Regions from separate parts of the Streptomyces sp. NPDC017529 genome, predicted to be linked through region 1. Evidence: riboswitches for the same ligand, from Rfam matches in the RefSeq annotation. Region 1 holds a riboswitch; the other holds the start of a gene.
The links. Region 1 has a riboswitch for cobalamin ahead of ACH4K4_RS04755 (CbtB domain-containing protein). Riboswitches for the same ligand answer to the same signal wherever they lie in the genome.
Positions count from the first base shown of each region.

Region 2: another riboswitch for cobalamin. It lies ahead of ACH4K4_RS07795 (HoxN/HupN/NixA family nickel/cobalt transporter); the one in region 1 lies ahead of ACH4K4_RS04755 (CbtB domain-containing protein).

Region 1 covers NZ_JBIRJY010000002.1:235,601-243,239, reverse strand. The annotation lists gene alaS (alanine--tRNA ligase) at 1-1,551, opposite strand, end outside; gene tsaD (tRNA (adenosine(37)-N6)-threonylcarbamoyltransferase complex transferase subunit TsaD) at 1,602-2,675, opposite strand; gene ACH4K4_RS04760 (histidine phosphatase family protein) at 2,773-3,369, opposite strand; cobalamin riboswitch at 3,480-3,623, shown strand; gene ACH4K4_RS04755 (CbtB domain-containing protein) at 3,660-3,887, shown strand; gene ACH4K4_RS04750 (CbtA family protein) at 3,902-4,675, shown strand; gene ACH4K4_RS04745 (CAP domain-containing protein) at 4,717-5,286, opposite strand; gene guaD (guanine deaminase) at 5,526-6,869, shown strand; gene ACH4K4_RS04735 (hypothetical protein) at 6,901-7,639, opposite strand, start outside.
Region 2 covers NZ_JBIRJY010000003.1:100,052-107,690, forward strand. The annotation lists gene ACH4K4_RS07780 (ABC transporter ATP-binding protein) at 1-377, opposite strand, end outside; gene ACH4K4_RS07785 (FecCD family ABC transporter permease) at 416-1,534, opposite strand; gene ACH4K4_RS07790 (ABC transporter substrate-binding protein) at 1,534-2,607, opposite strand; cobalamin riboswitch at 2,806-3,018, shown strand; gene ACH4K4_RS07795 (HoxN/HupN/NixA family nickel/cobalt transporter) at 3,028-4,254, shown strand; gene ACH4K4_RS07800 (VOC family protein) at 4,361-4,861, opposite strand; gene ACH4K4_RS07805 (DoxX family protein) at 4,921-5,472, opposite strand; gene ACH4K4_RS07810 (hypothetical protein) at 5,674-5,898, opposite strand; gene ACH4K4_RS07815 (hypothetical protein) at 6,044-6,652, shown strand; gene ACH4K4_RS07820 (hypothetical protein) at 6,714-6,989, opposite strand; tRNA gene ACH4K4_RS07825 (tRNA-OTHER) at 7,271-7,339, opposite strand; gene ACH4K4_RS07830 (hypothetical protein) at 7,557-7,639, opposite strand, start outside.

The DNA.
Region 1 (7,639 bases):
GGCGTCGCTGTCCTGGCCGCCGGACTCGGCGTAGAAGGGGGTGCGGTCGAGGATGACGGTGGCGATGTCACCCTCGCGGGCTACGGGGACCGGCCCTTGGGCGCCGAGGACGGCCAGCACCTTGGAGTCGGTCTCCAGGGTGTCCCAGGCTCGCCAGTCGGTGGGGCCGTGCTCGTCCAGGACCGTACGGAGGGCCGACGTGTCCACGGCGCCGCCCGACTTGCGGGCGCGCGCGTCGGCGCGGGCCCGTTCGCGCTGCTCGCGCATGAGGGCCGCGAAGCCCTCGCGGTCCACCTCTACGCCCTGTTCGGCGGCCATCTCCAGCGTGAGGTCGATGGGGAAGCCGTAGGTGTCGTGGAGGAGGAAGGCTTGTTTGCCGGGGAGGGAGCGGCCGCCCTCCGCCTTGACCCTGGTGACGGCGGTGTCCAGGACGGCCGTGCCCTGGCGCAGGGTCGCGCGGAAGGCGTCCTCCTCGCCGGCGGCCTGGTCGGCGATCCGGTCGTAGGACTCGGCGACCTCCGGGTAGCCGGCGGCCATGCAGTCGCGGGCGACCGCGAGGAGTTCCCGCAGGGCGCGGTCCTCGTAGCCGAGCTGGCGCATCGAGCGGACGGCGCGGCGCAGGATGCGGCGCAGCACGTAGCCGCGGCCCTCGTTGCCGGGCGTGGTGCCGTCGGCGAGCAGCATGAGGGCCGTACGGACGTGGTCGGCCACGACGCGCAGCCGTACGTCGTTCTGCTCGTCGTCGCCGTAGCGGACGCCGGCGAGCGCGGCGGCGCGGTCCAGGATCGGGCGGGTCTCGTCGATCTCGTAGAGGTTGTCGACGCCCTGGAGGAGGGTGGCCATCCGTTCCAGGCCCATGCCGGTGTCGATGTTCCGGCGGGGGAGTTCGCCGAGGATCGGGTAGCCGGACTTGCCGGTGCCCTCGCCACGCTCGTACTGCATGAAGACGAGGTTCCAGAACTCCATGTACCGGTCCTCGTCCACCTCCGGGCCGCCCGCCCGGCCGAACTTCGGCCCCCGGTCGTAGTACAGCTCCGAGCAGGGGCCGCACGGTCCCGGCACGCCCATCGACCAGAAGTTGTCCTCGTCCCCGCGCGAGACGATGCGCTCCTCGGGCAGGCCGGAGATCTCGCGCCACAGGGCGCGCGCCTCGTCGTCGGTGTGGTGCACGGTGACCCAGACGCGGTCGGGGTCGAGTCCGTACCCGCCGTCGGCGATGGGGGTGGTGGACAGCTCCCAGGCGAAGCGGATGGCGTCTTCCTTGAAGTAGTCGCCGAGGGAGAAGTTGCCGTTCATCTGGAAGAAGGAGCCGTGCCGGGTGGTGCGGCCGACCTCTTCGATGTCCAGGGTGCGCACGCACTTCTGCACGCTGGCCGCCCGCGGCCAGGGCGCCGCCATCTCGCCGGTCAGATACGGCTTGAAGGGCACCATGCCCGCGTTGACGAACAGCAGCGTAGGGTCCGGTGTCGGCAGCGGGGCGCTGGGGACGACGGTGTGGCCGCGCTCGGCGAAGAAGTCGAGGAAGCGGGTGCGGATCTCGGCGGTACGCAAAGGGGGCTCCGGGCGGTCGGGGGAGGAGGTGGGGGCGGGCGCGGCGGCTGTTACGCGGCGGCCTGCGCTGCCCTGGCCACCGGGTGCAGGGCCGCGTACTCCAGCGGCGCCGACGGGTCGGTCGAGAGGTCCAGCGGAGCCGGCTCGGCGCCCGCCCGTACGAGGAGGTCACCGACGGCGGCGATCATCGCGCCGTTGTCCGTGCACAGCCGCAGGGGCGGTACCCGCAACGTAATGCCCGCCGCGTGGCAGCGCTCCTCGGCGAGGGACCGCACGCGCGAGTTGGCGGCGACGCCGCCCACCACTACCAGAGTGCCCACGCCGTGCTCCTTGCAGGCCGCGACGGCCTTGCGGGTCAGCACGTCGGCCACTGCCTCTTGGAGGGAGGCCGCGCCGTCCGCCACGGGCAGCTCTTGGCCGGAGTGGCGTTCGGCCCAGCGCGCGGCGGCCGTCTTCAAACCGGAGAAGGAAAAGCCGTACGGGTCGTCGCGCGGCCCGGTCAGCGGGCGCGGGAACGCGACGGCCTTCGGGTCGCCCTCGCGCGCCGCCCGGTCGATCGCCGGTCCGCCCGGGTACGGCAGCCCGAAGACCCGCGCCACCTTGTCGAAGCACTCCCCGGCGGCATCGTCGAGGGTGTCGCCGAGGTGCACGATCGGGTCGCGTGCGAGGTCCCGTACGAGGAGGAGGGAGGTGTGGCCGCCGGAGACGATCAGCACCATGCAGGGGTTGGGGAGCGGGCCGTGCTCCAAGGTGTCGGCGGCGACGTGGCCGGCGAGGTGGTGCACCCCGTACAGCGGCACGCCCAGCCCGTAGGCCAGGCCCTTGGCGCCGGCCAGGCCCACCTGGAGGGCGCCCGACAGGCCGGGTCCTGTGGTCACGGCCACCGCGCCGATGTCGGCCATGGTCAGGCCCGCGTCGTCGAGCGCGCGGCGCACGACGGGCGTCAGGGAGTGCACGTGCGCGCGGGCCGCGATCTCGGGTACGACGCCGCCGTAGCGCGCGTGCTCGTCCATGCTCGACGCCACCGCGTGCCCGAGCAGCTGCCCGTCCCGGACGATTCCCGCCCCGGTCTCGTCGCAGGACGACTCGATGCCCAGCACCACTGGAGAGCCTGGAGATGCCACCGCACCGCTCCTTCGTTCCCGATTCCCGCCGGATCCGTTATTGCGAGTGATGTGCAATAACCGGTTCCGTCCAGGATACGGCGGCCTGCGCGCTCCCTCAGGGCGCCTGCGGCGCCGTCCCCGGCCCGAGGTTCCCCGCCATCCGCACGTTCCACCGCCCGTCCCGCCCGCTCAGCACCGTCACGGCCAGTGGCGGTACGTCCACCCGCCAGAAGGACGAGGGCGGGGCCCCCAGCGCACACGCCACGGACGCGCGTACGACGTCCGGCTCCACTACGGCCACGACCCGGCCGCCCTCCGCCGCGAGACCCGCCAGCCAGTCCGCCACCCGGCCCAGCAACTGGGCCAGCGTCTCGCCGCCGTGCGGAGCGCTGTCCGCGTCGGACAGCCAGGCCGCGACCGCCGCGGGCTCGGCGGCCAGCACGTCCTCCAAGGCCAGGCCCCGCCAGCGGCCCATCGCGCAGCCCGCCGCGCCCGCGTCCGGGACCGCCCGCAGGCCGAGCGCCTCGGCCGTCTCCCGGCAGCGCGCGGAAGGGGAGGCCAGGGCCCGGTCGGCGGGCAGGGCGGCGGCCGCGGCGCGTACGGCGCGGGCCCGGCGCAGTCCGTCCGGCGTCAGCGGTTCGTCGGCCGGGAAGCGCACCGTGCGCAGGGCTTCGTCGAAGGAGGGTGAGAGCAACGTCACCCGGGTTGTCATGGGCACCTCTTCCGACGCGGTACACCTGATGGCGCACAAGGGGAACAGCGGGGCGCGCGACCCCCACCGTGCGTCCGCGGGCCCGCCCGCGGGGTCTTTTCCCCGCCGCCGCCACGCGGTACGTTCCCGATGATATTGACGATGACATGACGGAAGCCGGTGGAATTCCGGCGCGGTCGCGCCACTGTGAGCCCGGACCGGTCCCGTACGGGGCCGCCGGGCGAGCCAGACCCGTCCTGCCATTACGACTCCCACCCACCGGGACGCGAGTTCCCCCAGGAGGTCCTGCCATGGCCCAGTCCGCCGTGCCGCCGTCCACCGGCCCCGCCGCACCCGCCGCGCCCGCCACCCTGCCGGTCAGGACGGTCCTGCCCTGGGCGGTCTTCGGCGGCGTGCTCATGCTCGTCCTGCTCTACTTCGTCGGCGCCGAACAGGGCGCCACCTCGCTGCTCTCCGGTACCGACGTGCACGAGTGGGTCCACGACGGTCGCCACCTGCTCGGCTTCCCCTGCCACTGACCGGGGGCCCGCAGATGAACTCCGTCACCGTCAGATCCCTCCTGGCGCGGGGCATGCTGGCCGGCCTCGCCGCCGGCCTGCTCGCCCTGCTCGTCGCCTACCTGCTGGGCGAGCCCCAGGTCGACGCCGCCATCGCGTTCGAGGACGCGCACGCCCACGAACACGAGGCCGAAGTCGTCAGCCGCGCGGTGCAGTCCACCGCGGGCCTGGCGACCGGCGTCCTGGTGTACGGCGTCGCGCTGGGCGGGATCGCCGCCCTGGCCTACTGCTTCGCGCTGGGACGCGCCGGCCGCTTCGGGCCCCGCGCCACCGCGCTGCTGCTCTCGGGCGCCGCGTTCGCCGCCGTCTACCTCGTACCGTTCCTGAAATACCCGGCCAACCCGCCGTCGGTCGGCGACCCCGACTCCATCGGCAAACGCACCGCGCTGTACTTCCTGATGATCGCCCTCAGCGTGCTGCTGACGATCGCCGCGGTGATCCTCGGCAAGCGGCTCGCTCCGCGCCTGGGCGCCTGGTACGCGACGGTCGCGGCGCTGGCCGCCTTCGCCGTGGCCGTCGGCCTCGCCTACGCGTTCCTGCCGGCCGTCAACGAACTGCCCGCCGACTTCCCCGCCCTGCTGCTGTGGAAGTTCCGGGTCTCCGCGCTCGCCGTCCAGCTCGTCCTGTGGGCCGGCTTCGGCCTGCTCTTCGGCGAACTGGCCGAACGGGCCACCCGGCCGCGCCGGACCGTCGCGGCGGCCGCACCGCCGCGCGGCACGGAGAGCACCGCGGCACCGTCCCCGAACTGAGGACCCGGGGCGCCACCCGGCCGGGTGGCGCCCCGGAACCCTCAGGCCGGTGCGGCGAGCAGCAGGGTCCACCAGGGGCCGCGGTCCCCGGCGTTGACGCCCACGCCCGCGTGCCGGAACGAGCAGTCGGCCAGTACCTCCCGGTGCTCCGGGCTGCGCACCCATGCCCGCGTCACCGCGGCGGCGCCGCGCTGGCCGCGCGCGATGTTCTCGCCCGCGCGCCGCCAGTCGTACCCGACCGCCGAGAGCCGGCTGCCGGGCCCGGAACCGCCGCGTTCCCGATGGGACAGCGAGCCCTCGCGTGCCATGTGGTCACTGTGCCGCTGGGCGGCCCGCGTCACCGTGCGGTGCGCCCGTACCGGACGGCAGCCGGCCCTCGCGCGCTCCCGGTTGACCAGCCGGACGACGGCGGCCCTGGTCGTCTCGGCCGTACGGACGGCCTGCGCGGCGCGGTAGGCCTCCAGCCGGTCCGCCCGCACCGGCATGCCCGCCGACTTCGCGTCGGCGGCACCGCCCGCCGCGAGCCCCGCCAGGATCAGCAGCGCCACGGCGGCCCGCACCGCGTACCACCCCGCCCGGCGGCCCGTTCCCTGTCCCGTACGCCCACCCATGCGGCCCCTGTTCCTCGGCTGTCACGACCCGGTCGCCGAACCGGCCCGGGGCCCGGCGCCCGTCCCCGGCACCGGCCCGGTCCCGCCCGGCACCGTCCGGTCACAGTGTTGCCGCCGCCGCCCCCACCTCTGTCGTCCCCGGCCGATACCCGACCCGTTCGGCTGTACGGGCCCCCGCCGCTGACGCGCCCCGGCCCCGTACCGAATCCGCCCCCACGGGAACGGGTACGCGACCGGCCATGACCACGACCCCGCCGGCCGCCTCCGCCGTCCGCGGCCCCCTCGTCCGCTTCCGTGCCGACCCCTTCCGCACCGGCAACGCGCCGGCCCTCGCCTACGAGCCCGACGGCCTGCTGATCTGTGAGGGCGGCCGCATCACCGGAGCGGGCGCGTACGCCGCCCTCCGCGACCGGCTGCCCGCCGGCACCGAGCCGGTCCACTACCCCGGCCACCTCGTCACCGCCGGCTTCGTCGACACCCACACGCACTACGCGCAGAAGGAGGCCGTCGCCGCCTTCGGCAACCAGCTGCCCGACTGGCTGGACCACACCTACACCGTGGAACAGCGCTTCGCCGACGACGGCCACGCCCGCCGCGTCGCCTCGTCCTTCTGCGACGAACTGCTGCGCAACGGCACCACCACGGCTCTCGCCTTCGCCACCGTGCACCCCGGCTCGGCGGACGCGCTGTTCGAAGAGGCGACCCGGCGCGACCTGCGCCTCGCCGCCGGCAAGGTGCTGATGGACCGCAACGCCCCCGACGGCCTCCTCGACACCGCGCAACGCGGATACGAGGAGTCCCACGCCCTCATCGAGCGCTGGCACGGCACGGGCCGCAACCTGTACGCCGTCACCCCGCGCTTCGCCCCCACCAGCACGCCGGAACAACTGGAAGCCGCCCGCGCCCTGCGTGCCGCCCACCCCACCACCCTCGTGCACACCCACGTCTCGGAACACCGCGACGAGATCCCCTGGGTCCGCTCCCTGTTCCCCGACCGCGACGGCTACCTGGACGTCTACGACCACTACGGCCTGCTCGGCCCCCGTACCGTCCTCGCGCACGGCATCCATCTCACCCCCGCCGAACGCGACCGCTGCGCCCGCACCGCGACGGCCGTCGCCCACTGCCCGTCCTCCAACCTCTTCCTGGGCAGCGGCCTCTTCCCCCTCCGCGAGGCCAAGGAGGGCGACCACCCGCTCACGGTCGGCTTGGGCACCGACATCGGCGCCGGCACCAGCTTCGCCCTGCTGCGGACCATGCACGACGCCCACAAGGTCGCCAAGCTGCGCGGCCACGCCCTCGATGCCGTCAAGGCGTTCTACCTCGCCACCCGCGGCGGCGCGGAGGTCATGGGCCTGGGCGACACGATCGGCTCCCTCACCCCGGGCCAGGAGGCCGACTTCACCGTCCTCGACCCGCGGGCCACACCGCTCCTGGCCGACCGCGCCGCTCGTGCCGAGGACGTCGAAGACCTCCTCTTCGCCCTCGTCGTTCTCGGCGACGACCGCGCCGTGAGGGCCACCTACACGGCGGGCCGGCTCGCCTACGACCGGGACGCGACCATCCCGTTCGCCACGGGGTGAGGGACCCGGGAGCCGGGAAGCGCCGCTCCGCTCACAGCCGGGGCACCTTCCGCGCGTCGCAGCTCTTCACCGAGGCGAAATACCGGCTCAGCCACTCCCGCCGCCGCTCGTCGTCCATGGAAGCCAGGTGCCCGAAGGCCCGCGCGTCCGCCTCCGCGGAAGCGACGCGCTGTGCGTCACCGCTCTCCCGTGCCGCACGCGCCCAGTACTTCCGCCGGCGCTCGCTGTACCCGTTGGAGACCAGCCAGTCCCGTACGGCGTCGTCGACCCGGCCGAAGCGCGCAAGGGCGGCATCCCCGCAGGCGTCGAGGCGGCTCGACGTCATCCCGGCGGCGGCCTCCCAGGCGAAGCGTTCCGGATCGGTCAGCTTGCCCCGTACGACGCTCTGCCCCAGGGAGAGCTGCGGCAGCCGGGCCTCGTCGGCGCGCGTCGCACGCGGCAGATCCTCGAAGCGGACCGGCGCGTTCCGTACTCCGGCCAGCCGGCCCGTGACGCCGGACAGGGCCCGCGACACCTGCGGCAGCAGGCCCCGGTCCAGGGCGTTGACACACACGCGCGGCACCGAGCCGTCGCAGACCTGGCGCCCGCCGGCCGGGTCGTGCTGCCAGGCGCGGCTGCCCGCCAGCACGAGGAGTACGGCGGCCGGGACCGCGACGGCCAGCGGGAGGAGCGCGAAGCAGCGGTGCGACGGCCGGCGAGCGGTGTACGCGAGGACCGCCGCTACGGCGAGCCCGCCCGCCCACCCGGCCATCACCACCGGCTGCCACCAG
Region 2 (7,639 bases), on a different contig from region 1:
ACATCGGCCAGAGCGCGGGCCACCGTCTCCCGGTCGGCGGCGTCGTCGCCCGCGAACGCCCGCTTGTACGGGGTGCGGCCCATCGCCACCACCTCGTGGACGGTGAGTTCGAAGTCGCTGCCGCGTTCCTGGGGAAGGGCGGCGATGTGCCGCGCGGCCCGCGTCGCCGGCATGGCACCGACGTCCTCGCCGGCCAGCAGCACCCGGCCCGCGTCCGGCCGCAGATGCCGGTACACGGTGCGCAGGACCGTGGACTTGCCGCTGCCGTTCGGGCCGACCACGCCCGCGATCTCGCCCGGCGCGGCCATCAGCCGCACACCGGCCACGACGCACCGCCCGGCGTAGGACACCCGCAGGTCCTCGATGTCGATCCGCAAACCGGCGTCCGTACCGGCTCGCGCCCGTGCTTCCACGCTCACGATCCCGCTCCCAGCCGGCGGTCGAGGACGTACAGCAGTACCGGCGCGCCGACCAGCGCCGTCACCACGCCCACCGGCAGTTCCTGGTCGGCCATCGCGGTACGGCACACGATGTCCACCACGACCAGCAGCAGCGCCCCGGTCAGCGCCGCCAGCGGCAGCAGCCTGCGGTGGTCGCCGCCGACGAGCAGCCGGCACAGGTGCGGCACCATCAGCCCCACGAAGGCCACCGCCCCGGACACCGCCACCAGTACGCCGGTGAGCAGGCTGGTCACCACGAACAGCGTCCGGCGCAGCCGGACCACGTCCACGCCCACGCTCGCCGCCGTCTCGTCCCCCATCGTCAGCGCGTTGAGCGCGCGGGCCCGCGCCTGGAGCACCAGCAGCCCGGCCGGCACCGCGAGGGCCGGCAGGACCAGCGTGCTCCAGGTGGCGCCGCCGAGGCTGCCCATCAGCCAGAACAGCACGCCGCGCGTCTGCTGTTCGTCCCCGGCCTGCAGCACGAGATAGCTGGTGATCCCGGCCAGGAACTGCCCGATGCCGACCCCGGCGAGCACCAGCCGCAGCGGCGCGAAGCCGCCGCCCCTGCGGGCCAGCGTCCAGACCAGCGCGAACGAGGCGAGCGCCCCCGCGAAGGCCGCCAGCGACAGCCCCAACCCCCCGGCCAGGCCGAACGCGCCGCCCGTACCGGCCACAGCGCCCGCGCCCAGGACGATCGCGGCCACCGCGCCGAGCGACGCGCCGTTGGAGATGCCCAGGAGGTACGGGTCCGCCAGCGGGTTGCGCACCAGCGCCTGAGTGGCCGTACCGACGAGCCCGAGACCCGCGCCGACCAACGCGGCGAGCAGCGCTCTGGGCACCCGCAACTGCCAGACGATCAGGTCGTTCGTGCCCGGCCTCGGCGGCTGCCCGCCCAGCCGCCGGAACACCACCGACCACACCTCCGCCGGAGCGATGTCGGTGGCGCCGAAGGAGACGGCGGCGGTCAGCGCGACGAGGAGCGCGAGCAGCAGCGCGACGGCGAGCCATGGCGTACGGGGTTTTCGCGGCGTACGGGCCACGAGTGGCGTACGGTCCTCGGGTGGCGTACGGGCCTTGAGCGTCGTACGAGGCATCAGCGGCCCGCCGCCCCGGCCCCGCCCAGCCGGTCCGGGTACAGCGTCTCCGCGATCCGCCGCACCGTGTCGGCGTTGCCGACCCCCGCGATGGTCGTCTGCTCGGAGCCGATGCGCAGGAATTTCCCTTCCTTCACGGCACGCAACCCCGCCGTCCCCGCAAATCCCTTCAAGAACTGCTCCGCCTCGTCGAACGCCTTCTCATTCGCGGCAGCACTCCCCCGGTTCCGTACGCCCAACTGAATCCAGTCCGGGTCCTTGTCCACCACGTCCTCCCACGACACCGGCTTGAAGTCCCCCGCGCAGTCCGCGAAGACATTGCGCGCCCCGGCTTCGGTCAGCACCGCGTGCGCCACCTGCCGGTTGCAGACGGCCACCGGCTGCTTCGTACCCGCGTCGAAATCGAAGAAGAAATACGACGGCCGCTTCGAAGCGGGCACGTCCGCAAGGGCCTTCCGCACTCCGGAGACCTTCTTCTCCATCTCCGTCACCAGTTGCAGGGCACGCCGCGAGGTGCCCGTGACCTGCCCGAGCCGCCGGATATCACCCTCGACGGCGGACAGATCCCGCTGCGGCGCCTTCTTGCGCGGCGCGCATGCCGTCGAAGCCAGATAGACGTGCTTGATGCCCGACGCGGCGAACTCCTCGTCGGTCGGCGCGGCAGCCGCCCCGCCCATGTTCCCCATCGACGCGAACGTATCGATATAGAGATCGGCCCCGGAACCGAGCAGTTTCTCCTTCGGAATCACCGCCTTGCCCAGCACCGGCACCCGCTGCGCCTGCGCGTCCAGATCCGGCGGCAACGTTCCCTTACCCGGCGGAAATCCCGTACCGACGACCCGGTCACCCACCCCCAGCCGGAGCAGCATCTCCAGGCTCGACGCATTGCTCGTGACGATTTTCCGCGGAGCAGCGGAAAACGTCGTCTCCCGCCCGTCGCAATCGGTGACCGTGACCGGGAAACCGGCTTTGCCGCCGTCCCGGGCGCCCGCGGCGCTCCCGCCCGTACCACCGGCGGCGCCACCGCATCCGGTGGCCAGCGCGGCCACCCCCACCGCCAGCGCCGCCGCCAGCACCGTTGTCGTCGCCGTAGCCGTTGTCGTCGCCGTCCGCTTCCCGCGAGGACGCATACGCCCGTTCTCCCCTGCCGCTCGACTCTCCGGCGGCCCGCCACTGCGAGCCGCGGACCAGGTAGTCGAGCGGACGGGGCCCGCGGTTCCCGCGGAATCGGCCCGGTGGCCGCGCACCTCCGGAGGTTGGAGTGCCGGAGGTTAGAGTGTCCGGGCCGTGGTGTTCGGGAAGACCGGTGACGACCTTCGGGTCCAGGCCGGAGCGGCCCTCGCCACTGTGATCGGGAAGTTCCCGCCCATTCCGTACGCGCCTACGCCCGTACGGAGCCACTGTCCGCAGCCCGCGGCCGGGAAGGCCGGGCCGGGCGCGCTCACCCGTAAGCCAGGAGACCGGCCACGGCATCTCACGAACTGATCCACGAGGTGCTGGAGCGTGACCACCGAATGCCCCTGTCCCCCACCCCCCTACCCTCCCCTCCCTCTCCTTCCTCCCCTTCCTCCCCTTCCTCTTCGCCCTCCCCCCTGCCCGGCTTCCGCTGGCAGCGTCAGGACACGGTGCGCACCGCGGGCCTGATGGCGGTGATAGCCGCGCTGCACGTCGTCGCCTTCGGCGTGCTCTTCCTCCTCGTCGTGCCGAACCACTACACCGTGGGTTCGCAGGTCTTCGGCGTCGGCCTCGGCATCACCGCGTACACCCTCGGCATGCGGCACGCCTTCGACGCCGACCACATCGCCGCCATCGACAACACCACCCGCAAACTGATGGCCGACGGCAAGCGCCCGGTCTCCGTGGGGTTCTGGTTCGCGCTCGGGCACTCCAGCGTGGTCGTCGCCATGGCCGCGCTGGTCGCCGGCGGCGCACAGCTGGCGGGCACCCTGCTCGACGACGAATCCCGCACCCACCAGGTTCTCGGCACCGTGGGCACCACGGTCTCCGGCACCTTCCTCTACCTGATCGCCGCGCTCAACCTCGTCGCGCTGGCGGGCATCTGGCGGGTCTTCCGCGCCATGCGACAGGGGCGCTACAACGAGGCCGAGCTGGAGGAACACCTCGACTCCCGCGGCTTCATGAACCGCGTCCTGGGCCGCTTCACCCGCTCCATCACCCGCCCCGGCCAGATGTACCCGCTCGGCTTCCTCTTCGGCCTCGGCTTCGACACCGCGACCGAGGTCACCCTGATGGTGATGGCGGGCAGCGGCGCCGCGGCCGGCCTGCCCTGGTACGCGATCCTGGTCCTGCCGCTGCTGTTCGCGGCGGGAATGAGCCTGTTCGACACGCTGGACGGTACGTTCATGAACTTCGCGTACCAGTGGGCGTTCTCGAACCCGGTGCGCAAGGTCTACTACAACCTCACGATCACCGGCCTGTCGATCGCCGTCGCGTTCTTCATCGGGACCATCGAGCTGGTCAGCGTCCTGCACGAGAAGCTGGACCTGAAGGACGACGTCACCGGCTGGATCTCGTCCATCGACCTGGACAACGTCGGCTTCATCATCGTCGGCCTGTTCGTGGTGGTCTGGGCCGCGGCCCTGGCGTACTGGCGGCTGGCCGGGGTGGAGAAACGCTGGGCGGCGCGGACGACGGGGACGGCGCGGACGGCGCCGACGACGGCGAGGGCCGGGGAGACGGAAACCCCGGAAACCGTCTGACCCGGTCCCCGGCCGGTCGCGGCACGCTCCGGCGCTCCCCCGGAGCGGGCCGCGACCGGCTTCCGCCCCTCGGGGGCTTCCGTCCCTCGGCGGCCGCCGCCCCTCCTCAGGTCGCCGAACCGGCCGCCGCGCCCGTCTTCAACCCGGGACCCCAGCGCTCCAGCGCCGCGTCGAGGTCGAGCGGGAGCAGCCGGTCGGGCTCGTCCGCCCCCGGCCAGTCCGCACGCGGCACGCGCCACATGACCTCGAACTCGTTGCCGTCCGGGTCCTTCGCGTACAGCGACTTGGACACCAGGTGATCGGTGGCGCCCACCAGCGCGCCCCGCCCGGCCAGCTCGGCCGCGATGTCCGCGAGCTCGCCGAGGGTGCCGACCTCCCAGGCCAGGTGGTACAGGCCCACCCGGCCGTGCTCGGGGCCCGGCGCGTGGTCGCCGACCGCGAACAGCCCGAGGTCGTGGTCGTTGGCCGTCCCCTCGGCACTGAGGAACGCGGCCCGCCCCGGCACCTCGGTGTCCACCCGGAACCCGAGCGCCTCGGTGTAGAAAGCCACGGCGCGCTCGACGTCACGCACATACAGCACCGCGTGGTTCAACCGCCGCACACTCACGTCAATCCCTCACTTCCCACATCTCCCACGTCCGTCGTCTTCGTCTTCCCCGCCGGGCGTCACTTCCGCAGCAGCAGAATCACGCCCGCCAGGACCACACCGAGCACCACGGCGGCCACGCCGTACGCGAGCCGGTGCGCACGCAGGACCGGCAGCAGCCGGTCGATCGCGTACCGGCCGGGACCGGTCAGCGCGAGGGCCCCCGCACCCGCCGTGAGCAGCAGCTCGTACTCCACGCCCTCGGGCGCGAAGAACCCGCCGCCCCACTTCACCGCCAGCGCGTTCACCATCGTGCCGACGATCGCCGCGCCGGCCAGCGGCGTCAGCAGCCCGACCGCCAGCCCGAGACCGCCCAGCGTCTCGCTGAGCCCGGCCACCACGGCCATCGCCTTGCCCGCCGGATACCCGCTGGCCGTGAAGAACTGCTCCGTCCCGTCCAGCCCGCCCCCGCCGAACCAGCCGAACAGCTTCTGCGCACCGTGCGCGGCCATGGTCAGCCCGACCGCGAGCCGCAGCACCAGCAGGCCGACGTCGTACGCGTGCGGAGTCGCGGCATGCCGGTCGTCGGCACCGCTGCCGTAGCTGCTGAGAGGGCTGAGGGGGGAGGTCATACGAGCGCTCTTTCCTGTCTGACGGCCGGCCGGGCTGTCTGCCCGGCCGGGCCGGTCGCGATCACGATCAAAGTACTTGAAACTTCAAGTCACACATCGACGATACACATCGCTTGAAAGTCGAACAACAGGACTCTGCCCACCCGGTAACTCTCCAGACACGCCCCCACACACCAAGCGACACTTCAAGCCACCTCGGCCCTACCCGGCGCCCACCCAGCACTCCTTGTCCCCGCCACGCCACTCCACCAGCCCCGGGGCATCGAGGTCGATGTCCTCGGCATCGGGCGCCAAACCCGCGTGCCGCAGGAACTCGGCGACATCCCCCCGCCCGTGCGCCACCCCGACGATCTGCCCATGAACGGTGACCCGGCGCCCGCCCGACGGCGAGGGCGGGTGCACGATCACCGGCGGATGCTCACCCATGCATTCAGCGTGCACCGAGACCGCCACCCCCGCACGTCGAAGACTCAATACCGCCCCCGCCCCACCCCCGCAAACCCCAACCAGCAAAAATACAAACCCCACCCCCCAAACACCCCACCCACACCCACCCACACCCCGAAAACAGATGAAACTCCCCATCACCATCCACCAGGCCCGCCTCGGCGCCGAGAATTTCAAAGTGATCCGCCCGGCCAGCCCCCTGCCCCACGCCGTACTCGCCAACCAAGGCCTACGCCTGAACCTCTCCCTGGACCAGGAATCCGCACAACACATAGGCGCCCTGTGGACACTGGCGGCAACGTCACCACGCGCACTGATCCACCTGCCACTACGAGCCACCCAGCCCGGCACCCACACCCTGGACCTGGTGCTGCTCCACCACTCCCGCCAGTTCACACCATCACGCTGGAAGGACGTACGCCGACGCCTCACCCCCGGCCGCCCGCGCACCGTAACCCTGCCCGACGCAACCCCGGCCGACGAGCCCGAGACCGACCCCGGCACCCGCCACCACCGGGAAAACCGGGACCGGTTCCACCAGCACCTCTACGCCGAAACCCTCTTCATGACCGGCAGCGCGAAACTCTTCAGAGAAACCACCAACCGCTTCTCCGGAATCGCCCGACACAACCCCACCCCGCCCACACCCCACCACTGCACCGAATTCCACTCCACCGACGGCACCCTCACCCCCACCGCCCAAGAAATCCACATAGAACTCTGCCCCCACTGACCCCGCTGCTCAGAGTTCGGACAAACCGGCCCGCCGCCCCCCGTCACGGCGGGCCGCTTTCTTACTCCCCTTCGGGAGCGGGGTGCCGGACGGCTGCCTTGAGGGCTCGTTCCCGTTCGAACCGGCTTCCTTCGCCGAATTCCAGCTGCGCCTGGACGGCTTCGGCGGCCTCACGCCAGGCGTTCCACAGACCCTGCCAAGTCGCGTGCTGCTCGTCCGTCCAGCCATCGCCGGCGGACGGTCGACCGCACTCGGCCTGGTAGGCACGGAGCTTTTCGTGCGCTCGGACGGCGTCCTGCTCCAGCTTGATCAATTCGTTCGAGAGTTCGATCACCACTGGCTGATTCTACGCGCCCGTGGCCAAAACCCCTCTCACTACCCCAACCCCTACCTCCGGTAGCCGCCGCGGACCAGCAAGTAGCACCAGTTGCCCGGCGGCCGACTCATCGGCCGGCCGCCGGGCGGACGGAGGACCGACGTGTCTGCCCAGCCCAACCTGCCCGCGCACGAACTGCCCGGCGGATACGGCCTGTTGGAGCGAAGGGGCAGACACGGCGAAGGCCCAGGCCGGGAATCCCCGCGACCTGGGCCTTTACGTCCATACCTGCTGATTACTGATGGTGGGCACAACAGGATTTGAACCTGTGACATCTGCTTTGTAAGTTCACCCGGCTGGCTCCTGTGCCCTGGGGCTGGATTGCGCCCGCACCGCTGAAAACCACCCAGATCCGCCACTGTGCGCTGGTATTGATGTCAGCAGCAGATGTCACACCCGGTCGGCCCCCTGACGTCCTCCCCCTTCAGGCCGTCGCCATCGCTCCTGCTGGGCACTACCGACGACCGCAGGCGACTCAGAGCCGGCCAAGCCTCCCTCCCCAGCGGCACTTCTGCACGATTCGATGTGCTACTTTCCGCCCCGCATCAGCTCCCGCATCATCTTCGGACCGAGCATCCGACCAGTAGCTACCCAGTTACTAAACTCCGCGA